Regions from separate parts of the Vibrio bathopelagicus genome, predicted to be linked through region 1. Evidence: predicted binding sites of a transcription regulator. Region 1 holds the regulator's gene; each other region holds the start of a gene.
The links. The regulator CRP, encoded in region 1, controls carbon source genes, mostly activating them, when cyclic AMP is high. The targets are predictions, from matches to a motif close to TGTGANNNNNNTCACA.

Region 1 (3,288 bases):
ATTATCGATGCAACTAACATTGTTGAATTGCCAGATGAAGAGTACTTCGGCCCATTGCTGCAAGTGGTTCGTTACCAATCGCTAGAGCAAGCAGTGGAACTGGCTAATGACACACGCTTTGGTTTGTCTGCAGGCCTAGTTTCAACAGACGATTCAGAGTGGGAATACTTCGTTGACCATATCCGTGCGGGTATTGTTAACCGTAACCGCCAGTTAACAGGCGCAAGTGGTGATGCACCATTTGGTGGCCCGGGTGCTTCAGGTAACCTACGCCCAAGTGCTTACTATGCGGCTGATTACTGTGCTTACCCAATGGCGTCAATGGAAGGTGGTGAAACTCAACTGCCAGCGACATTTAGCCCAGGTATTGAGCTTTAGTTTAAGCTCTTAAGCTATAAGTTCATGAATCATAGGCTTATGAGCTCTAGGTTCATGAATAACAGCTTCATTGGTTAATTGTGTAATAAGGAAGCAGTGTTATCGCTTCCTATTTTCACCCACGTCCGACACCTCGATTGGGCGGTAAATAATAATAGAACAAGTATGTCACAGGCTGATGGCTGCTGACTCTATGTCCAGCCTCTCCCTTTCTAATCCAAATTACTAGCTTGCTAGAACCTCTGACAAGGAGTCACCATGACGCCCGATCTACTCTTTAAATCACTATGGGACGATTACATTCACAGGCTTTGTCCATCGGCTGAGAAAGTACATCACTTGCTGAAAGAAGACGAAGCTCTGATTAATGATCACATTGCACTGCGTACTTTCAATGTAGCACCGCTAGGTATTGAAACACTGGCCAAGCCTTTCCTTGAATTGGGTTACAAGGCGTGTGGCGATTACTTGTTTGAGAGCAAGAAGCTAGTGGCTAAGCACTACGAGCACCCAGACCCAAACCAACCGAAAGTGTTCATTAGTGAGTTGAAGGTAGAAGAGTGTTCAAATGACTTACAACAGATCGTTGCTAAGTTGGTTGAGCAAGTAGACGCAAGCAAGCTTCAAGGTCATGAGTTCTTGTTTGGTGGTCGCCTTTGGGATCTGAGTTTCGCGGATTTCCAAGTACTAGCAAAAGAGAGTGAATACGCTTCTTGGCTCGCAGCTCATGGCTACGGTGCAAACCACTTTACGGTGAGTGTGAACCAACTTGATACTTTTGATGAAGTGCAGGCAGTGAATGATTATCTGAGTGAATCAGGCTTCACTATCAATGCGTCTGGTGGTGAGGTTAAAGGCTCTCCAGAGGTCTTATTAGAGCAATCATCAACAATGGCAGACAAAGTCCCAGTTTCATTTGTTGAAGGCAATGAGATGATTCCTGGTGGCTTCTATGAGTTCGCTAAGCGTTATGCGATGGCTAATGGTGAGCTTTATACAGGATTTGTCGCAGCATCGGCTGACAAGATCTTTGAAAGCACCAACGGTTAAAGAAAGATACGAGTATGGGCTTTGCCCTAGAGATGCGGGTAAGCTTCGCTTCGAGATACTTTAGAAGAGCGAAGTCCGATCTCTAATATCGGTTCCCGCATCTGATCTTTAGAAAACAAAAAAGCCACCAAATTCGCATTTGGTGGCTTTCAAATTTTTGGCTCAGTCAATCGAGATTAACGAGTGCCGTATACCACGATAGTCTTACCGTGTGCAGAAATTAGGTTCTGCTCTTCAAGCATCTTCAAGATACGACCTACTGTCTCACGAGAACAACCAACGATCTGGCCAATCTCTTGACGAGTGATCTTGATTTGCATGCCGTCAGGGTGAGTCATTGCATCTGGCTGTTTCGCTAGGTTAAGTAGCGTTTGAGCGATACGACCGGTTACGTCAAGGAACGCTAAGTCACCAACCTTTTGGCTAGTTACTTGTAGACGGTTTGCCATTTGCGCTGAAAGGCGCATCAGGATATCTGGGTTCACTTGGATAAGTTGACGGAATTTCTTGAAAGAAATTTCAGCTACTTCACAAGGAGATTTAGCACGAACCCACGCAGTACGTTCTTGGTCTTCTTCGAAAAGTCCAAGTTCACCGATGAAGTCGCCTTGGTTTAGGTAAGAAAGAATCATTTCCTTACCTTCTTCGTCTTTGATAAGAACAGCCACAGAACCTTTAACGATGTAGTACAAGGTTTCTGCCTTTTCACCAGCATGAATCAAAGTACTTTTTGAAGGGTACTTATGAATATGACAGTGTGAAAGGAACCACTCTAATGTTGGATCGGTTTGAGGTTTACCTAGAACCATAATATCTCACTTCCTCTGCAGGGTATGCTTGCCGCTTTCCGTATTTTAGCTAAGCCTGAATTGACTCAGTTAGGATAAGAGCACTCGTTGAGTGCTGCAAGCTATCTTGTGTTTCGTTTAAGAATAGTATCCTTTTTCAGGTACTATTTCTTGATTTTAATCGTGACCAAGCTACGATTTTTTACGCAAAATTGTGCACATGATCACGGTATGAAAAGTAATCAACCAGAATGACGTTTTGTTAACCTATTTTTCCGGTTTCGATTAGTTGTTGTAGGATTGGCCTTACAATGAGCTCCATAGCAAAACTCATTTTACCTCCTGGCACCACAAGCGTGTTATGACGTGACATAAATGAGCCATCAATCATTGCCAAAAGGTAAGGGAAATCGACGTTTTTGATACCACGCAAACGTATAACAACGAAGCTTTCGTCTAAACTAGGAATCCCTTTGGCGTTCAGTGGGTTCGATGTATCTACGGTTGGGACACGCTGAAAGTTGATATGAGTGCGCGAAAACTGCGGGGTAATGTAGTTAAGGTAATCATCCATTGAGCGAACAATAGAGTCCATCACCGCTTCGCGAGAGTGCCCACGATCGCGTGTGTCACGAACGAATTTCTGGATCCACTCTAGGTTTACGATAGGTACCATGCCGATCAGCAGGTCGACGTGTTGCGAGACGTTAATGTCGCCATCGACTACGCCACCATGAAGGCCTTCGTAAAACATCACATCTGAGTTTTCAGGGATCTCTTGCCATGGCGTAAAAGTGCCGGGCATTTGGTTGTAAGGAACGGCTTCATCGAAGGTATGTAGATAGCTGCGGACTTTGCCCGTGCCTTCATTACCGTATTGACGGAAGAACTCTTCTAATGCGCCAAAATCGTTAGCTTGTGGACCAAAGTAGCTGATGTGCTTACCTTGCTCGCGCGCTTTACGGATCTCGACATCCATCTCTGGGCGAGTGAAGCGATGGAAACTATCCCCCTCAACCCAAGCAGCCTTCACGTCCATCATATTGAACATTTTACGAAAGGCTTCTGAGGT
Region 2 (3,288 bases), on a different replicon from region 1:
TCACCGTCACCAGGCCACATCTTGCGAACTTCTTGCATGAAGCGGTGGTTGATTTCAAAGATGATTTCCATGTGACGTGGAAGAAGACGATTGATCAGGGATTCAGACCAAGTCTCTAGCGCTTCAGGAAGTAGTGTGTGGTTCGTGTATGCGAACGTATGAGCACTGATTTCCCATGCTTGCTCCCAAGATAGACCTTTCTCGTCGATCAGAATGCGCATTAGCTCAGGAATCGCAATCGTTGGGTGCGTATCGTTAAGCTGAATCGTTTCTTGCTTAGGCAGATCTTCTAGAGAGAAACCTGCTGCTTCGTGACGACGTAGAATATCGCGAACCGATGCTGCTGAGTGGAAGTACTGCTGCATTAGGCGCAGTGTCTTACCTTTCTCGTGGTTGTCGTTCGGGTAAAGAACCTTAGTGATGTTACCTGCATCGATTAGCGAGTGTTGCGCTTCGAAGTAATCACCGTTGTTAAAGCTTGCTAATGAGAATGGTGCGATTGCCTGACATTCCCAAAGACGCAATGGGTAAACCGTGTTTGATTCGTAACCTACGATAGGTAGATCCCAAGGCATTGCTTTTACTTCCATGCCAGGAACCCAAGTACGAACTTCTTTACCGTCGACGAATTCAACTTCTACATGACCGTAAAAACCAATGTGTTGTGCTAGCTCTGGACGAGCTACTTCCCATGGGTAACCTTCAACACCGCGCCACGCGTCTGGTGCTTCTTGTTGGCGACCGTCTTGGAAAGACTGTTTGAACAAACCGTATTCATAGTGAAGACCGTAGCCTACTGTTGGGTATTCTTGAGCGGCACAAGAATCCATAAAACAAGCAGCAAGACGACCAAGACCACCATTACCTAGTGATGGGTCGCGTTCTTCTTCTAAAAGGTCTGTTAGATTTTGACCTAGCTCTTCCATTGCATGAGTGATCTCTTCGTAAAGACCCATGCTGATTAGGTTGTTACCTGTCAGACGGCCAATCAAAAACTCTAGTGAAAGGTAGTTAACACTTTTCGCGTTCTTAATTTTTTCATCGTTTTCAGTTTCTAGCAGGTCGAATGTTGTGAGTTCTGCTAATGCGCGACCCATTGCTAGGTACCATGCGCGGCTATCCGCGTTTTCAATCGTTGTTGCGTAGGTTGCAGATAAATGCTTCTTAACGCTTTCTTGGAACGACACTTTATCGAAAGTTTTTTGCTGAGTTGGTTTCATTTCAGAAATCTCGCTTTTAATAGTTCTAATTCATCTGTGACATATCGTGCATGGTCACCATTAACTAAACATCCTCCTGACCGTACGATTAACTAGGAGTAGATGAAAGGGCGTAGGGGGCGTACCGACATAGGGTTAGTGATCTGACTCTCATGTTCTGACTTCGAACAAAAACTTGGAGTGACTAAGATCACAAGCTCCCGTTCGATAACTTAACTTCAATTGATGTGACTTTTATTTAACCAGATTGAACTCATTGCCAAATCTGAGTTTGAGATCACGAAATTATTTTCCGACTCTCATCTTTTGCATAAATCTTCGTGTAGAAATGAACTAAGTCACATTCAAAAACCCACCCACAACGTGAGCAAAGTCCCAAATAAAGGGCGTAGGAGCCTAAAAACATGCAGGAGTGCAAGGTTTCTGCGGAGGATCATAGTCGGTGCCATTTTGCTTCACGTAACATAGGCACAGACTTAAGTAATTAGGCAGATGTGATTGGGCTTATTCCATAACGGTTTAGACCCCTAAAACATAAGCCACGGAATAGGTGTAAAACTTCGATATGTGGATCCCTTCGAAACTGACTCGTCCCGGCCGCTTACACAATGCAATCCTGCGGCCTAGAGTTCTCGATCTGCTTCAGAATGCAGATTGCTACAAGCTCGTACTGTTCCGCTCTCCAGCGGGGTATGGCAAGACCACTATGGCTGCACAATGGCTGGTAGATAAGCCCAATGTGGGTTGGTACAGCATTGACGATAGTGACAATGATGCCTTTCGCTATATCAACTACCTACTTCAATCACTTAACAAAGCGACTCAAAATGCCTGTCCTAATGCCCAAAAATTGGCAGAAAAACGACAGTTCTCATCACTGCATTCTTTGTTAAGCGAAGTGTTCGCCGAGATGTCTGAATTCCACCAAGAGTGTTTTCTGGTGTTGGATGACTACCACTTAGTTAATAACGATGACATTCACGAGGCGATGCGCTTTTTCCTCAAGCATATGCCTGACAATCTAACGCTTGTTGTGACTAGCCGTGGGACACCACCACTTGGCACCGCAAACCTTCGCGTCCGTGATTTGATGATTGAGATTGGCAACGACTCTCTGGCTTTTGATACTGAAGAGACGACGCGCTTCTTCAATCAACGTGTCGCCGATGGCGTAGATGACACCACCGCTGGCAATATCTGTACTTATGTTGAGGGTTGGCCTTCAGCTTTACAGCTTATTGCTCTTCAAGCTCAACATCAAAAACGCACGCTGGCCCAATCGGCAGAGTCTTTCTCTCACTTTAACCATGCCCACCTTTGGGATTACTTGGTTGAAGAGGTATTCGACCTACTGGATAAAGAAACCCGACAGTTCTTAATGCAGTGTTCAGTGCTTGATCATTTCAATGACGAATTAGTCTGCGCGCTTACACAGCGTGAAGACGCGCTAGGAATGATCGAGTCACTCAACCGATTTGGCTTATTCATCTACCCTCTTGAAGGCGAAAAGAACTGGTACCGCTTCCATAACCTATTTGGTGAATTTCTTGCCCACGAGCGCCAAGCTCGAATTCCACAACAAGAAGCCGAGTTGCACAGAAGTGCCGCGAAAGCGTGGATCAAACAAAAAACGCCTCATCAAGCACTACGACATGCACAACGCGCTGAAGATCCAGAACTGATCATTCAAATTCTAACGGAACACGGTTGGCCGATGTTTAACCAAGGCGAGTTGTCTTCGCTAGAGATGGCAATCAAACAGCTAACCACGGATCAGTTATACAGTGAGCCGAAGCTATCAATGCTGCGCGCTTGGCTGGCACAGAGTCAGCACCGTTATGATCAAGTAGGCACGCTTCTAGAAGAAGCCGAAACTCAGTATCAAGCTCGAAACATCGAACTGGATACTCAACAGCAAGGCCAATACAACGCCCTGCGTGCGCAAGTTGCTATTAACAGTAATGAACCTGAAAAAGCATTAGAATTAGCCGAGCTTTCTCTAAGCCAGTTGAATACCACCGTTTATCGTAGCCGTATTGTTGCGACCTCTGTTGTCGGCGAAGTCAAT
Region 3 (3,288 bases), 190 kb from region 1:
GCTAGAGAAACAGCAAGGATAGCGTTAGCGCCAAACTTAGACTTGTTCTCAGTACCGTCTAGATCAAGCATAACTTGGTCAACATCAGCTTGTGCTTTAGCGTCTTTACCAACTAGAGCGTCAGCGATTGGGCCGTTTACAGCTTCAATTGCTTTAAGAACACCTTTACCTAGGAAACGTGATTTGTCGCCGTCACGTAGCTCAAGAGCTTCGCGAGAACCAGTAGATGCGCCAGATGGAGCAGCAGCCATACCTACGAAACCGCCTTCTAGGTGTACTTCAGCTTCTACAGTTGGGTTACCACGTGAATCGATGATTTCACGACCTAGAACTTTAACGATCTTAGACATTGAATGTTTCCTTCTCGTTGAATATATAAATGTCAAATTTAAAGGTAGCAGCACAACTTACGCAGCTACCTGGATTCCTTTTTACTTTTCTAATTCGCCGCGCTGGAATTCGCCAGCCGCTTTAACGAAACCTGCAAACAATGGGTGACCATCGCGAGGTGTTGAAGTGAACTCTGGGTGGAACTGAGCAGCAACGAACCATGGGTGGTTCGGGTTCTCAATAACTTCAACCAGTTTCTTGTCCGCAGATAGACCCGATACTTTTAGGCCCGCTTTTTCGATTTGTGGACGAAGATTGTTGTTCACTTCGTAACGGTGACGGTGACGTTCATGGATCGTCGCGCTACCGTATAATTCGTAAGCTTTCGTCCCTTTCGCTAGGTGACAAAGCTGTGAACCAAGACGCATTGTGCCGCCTAGGTCAGATTTTTCAGTACGTTCTTCAACTTTACCTTCGCCGTCAATCCACTCAGTGATTAGGCCAACAACAGGGTATTTAGTTTCTTTGCAGAATTCAGAAGAGTGTGCACCTTCCATCTTCGCAACGTTACGAGCGTACTCAATAAGAGCAACTTGCATACCTAGACAGATACCTAAGTAAGGTACTTTGTTTTCACGAGCGTATTGTGCAGCAAGGATCTTACCTTCAACACCACGATCGCCAAAGCCACCAGGAACTAGGATTGCATCTAGGTCTTGTAGAATTTCTGTGCCTTTAGATTCAACATCTTGTGAATCTACATATTTAATTGTGACACTTAGGCGATTTTTCAAGCCTGCGTGTTTCAGCGCTTCATTTACTGATTTGTATGCGTCAGGCAGTTCAATGTACTTACCAACCATACCAATCGTCACTTCACCCGTTGGGTTAGCTTCTTCGTAAATTACTTGTTCCCACTCAGACAGATCAGCTTCTGGTGCATTGATACCGAAACGCGTACATACAAGATCATCAATGCCTTGAGCACGGATTAACTGTGGGATCTTGTAGATTGAATCTACGTCTTTCATAGAGATAACGGCTTTTTCTTGTACATTACAGAAAAGAGCAATTTTCTTACGTTCGTTTGCTGGGATAACACGATCTGAACGACAAACTAGGATGTCAGGCTGGATACCGATAGACAGCAGCTCTTTTACAGAGTGTTGCGTTGGCTTAGTTTTCACTTCACCCGCAGCTGCTAGGTATGGCACTAGAGTAAGGTGCATGAACATTGCGCGTTCACGGCCTAGTTCTACTGCTAGCTGACGAATCGCTTCCATGAATGGTAGAGATTCGATATCACCTACAGTACCACCAACTTCAACAAGCGCGATATCGTGGCCTTTAGCACCAGAGATTACGCGTTCTTTGATAGAGTTAGTAATGTGAGGAATAACCTGGATTGTTGCACCTAGGTAGTCACCACGACGTTCGTTACGTAGAACGTCAGCATAAACACGACCTGCTGTGAAGTTGTTACGCTTAGTCATCTTGGTGCGAATGAATCGCTCATAGTGACCAAGGTCAAGGTCTGTTTCAGCGCCATCTTCCGTAACGAACACTTCACCGTGTTGAGTCGGGCTCATAGTGCCTGGATCAACGTTGATGTAAGGGTCAAGCTTCATCATAGTCACTTTAAGACCACGAGCTTCTAAAATAGCCGCAAGAGATGCTGCAGCAATGCCTTTACCTAGAGAGGATACAACCCCGCCAGTAACAAAAATGTAATTTGTCGTCATGTTTAACCTGAAATTGGTTGAATGAGGGAAATGGATTACTTCTGGACGGGATGAAAATATACCAGAAGCCCCTTATCGCCACAACGTGAAATCTATCACACTGCAATTTTTTATTTTTTGCTTCAAATCAATTCATGATAAAAGCTTTGATGATCTTTTCTCCGCCACTTTGACTTCATCCCACATGGAATCAAGCTGTTGTAGAGAAAAGTCGGTCAAAATTTTATCTTGCTGACGAACTTTTTGTTCCACGCCTTTAAAGCGGCGTGAAAATTTCAGATTGGCTTTATTGAGAGCCGTTTCTGGATTTTTACCCAAATGTCGCACTAAATTGACCGTCGCAAACAATAAATCACCCAGTTCTTCTTCAACTAAATCTTCGTTTGGCGTTACTTGAAGCGCTTCTTCTAGCACCTCATCAACTTCCTCTAAAACCTTATCGGCGACTGGGCCAATAGAGTCCCAATCAAAGCCAAATTTCGCGACTTGCTTTTGAATTTTTGTAGCACGCGAAAGTGCAGGTAGAGAGTTTGGTATTGAGTCTAGAATACTTTCTTGAGTTTTGCCTGCCTGTGCTTTTTCTTTGGCTTTTTCAGCTTCCCAGTTAGCATTAATTTCTTCATCACTCGCAAATTCTGTATCAGAAAACACATGTGGATGACGGCGCGTCAGCTTCTCACTAATACCGTCGACCACATCAGAGAACTCAAACAAGCCCTGCTCTTTCGCCAGTTGGCTGTAGAAGATCACCTGAAACAACAAGTCGCCCAACTCTTCTTGTAGATTCGGCCAATCTTTGTTGTGAATCGCGTCCACCACCTCATACGTTTCTTCGATAGTATGCGGCACAATTGTTTCAAAATTTTGTTTCAAATCCCAAGGACAGCCACCTTCAGGATCGCGCAGCTTAGTCATAATCTGTTCAAGTTGTTCAATCGGGTGATTCATCGTTTTCTTCCTATTACTGTCTTTGATTTTTAAATTTATAACGTCTTCTAAAACTAAAAAGGTGAGCAGCCAAAACTACTCACCTTTGTTGATACTGTCTAATTCTCTAAATTACGCACCTTTCACTAAGCAGTTGTTACTTTAACAAGGCAACAAGCTTTCGCGATTCCTGAGCATAGCTCGCCTATGTGATGGAACAAGAAAGCGCAGTTAACGCAGTAAAAGTGACTAATGCAACGTGAAAGTTAGCCTAGACGTTTGACCGACA

Region 2: the regulator CRP is predicted to act here: its motif matches at 1,583-1,598, upstream of malT (HTH-type transcriptional regulator MalT).
Region 3: the regulator CRP is predicted to act here: its motif matches at 2,157-2,172, upstream of IHV80_RS13770 (CTP synthase).

The regions. Positions count from the first base shown of each region.
Region 1 is NZ_CP062500.1:3,304,671-3,307,958, reverse strand. Features, by position in the region: gene astD (succinylglutamate-semialdehyde dehydrogenase) at 1-378, shown strand, start outside; gene IHV80_RS14845 (DUF1338 domain-containing protein) at 637-1,428, shown strand; gene crp (cAMP-activated global transcriptional regulator CRP) at 1,605-2,237, opposite strand; gene IHV80_RS14835 (phosphoribulokinase) at 2,479-3,288, opposite strand, start outside.
Region 2 is NZ_CP062501.1:458,099-461,386, reverse strand. Features, by position in the region: gene IHV80_RS18370 (glycogen/starch/alpha-glucan phosphorylase) at 1-1,220, opposite strand, end outside; gene malT (HTH-type transcriptional regulator MalT) at 1,786-3,288, shown strand, end outside.
Region 3 is NZ_CP062500.1:3,118,039-3,121,326, forward strand. Features, by position in the region: gene eno (phosphopyruvate hydratase) at 1-350, opposite strand, end outside; gene IHV80_RS13770 (CTP synthase) at 432-2,072, opposite strand; gene mazG (nucleoside triphosphate pyrophosphohydrolase) at 2,205-3,020, opposite strand; gene relA (GTP diphosphokinase) at 3,266-3,288, opposite strand, start outside.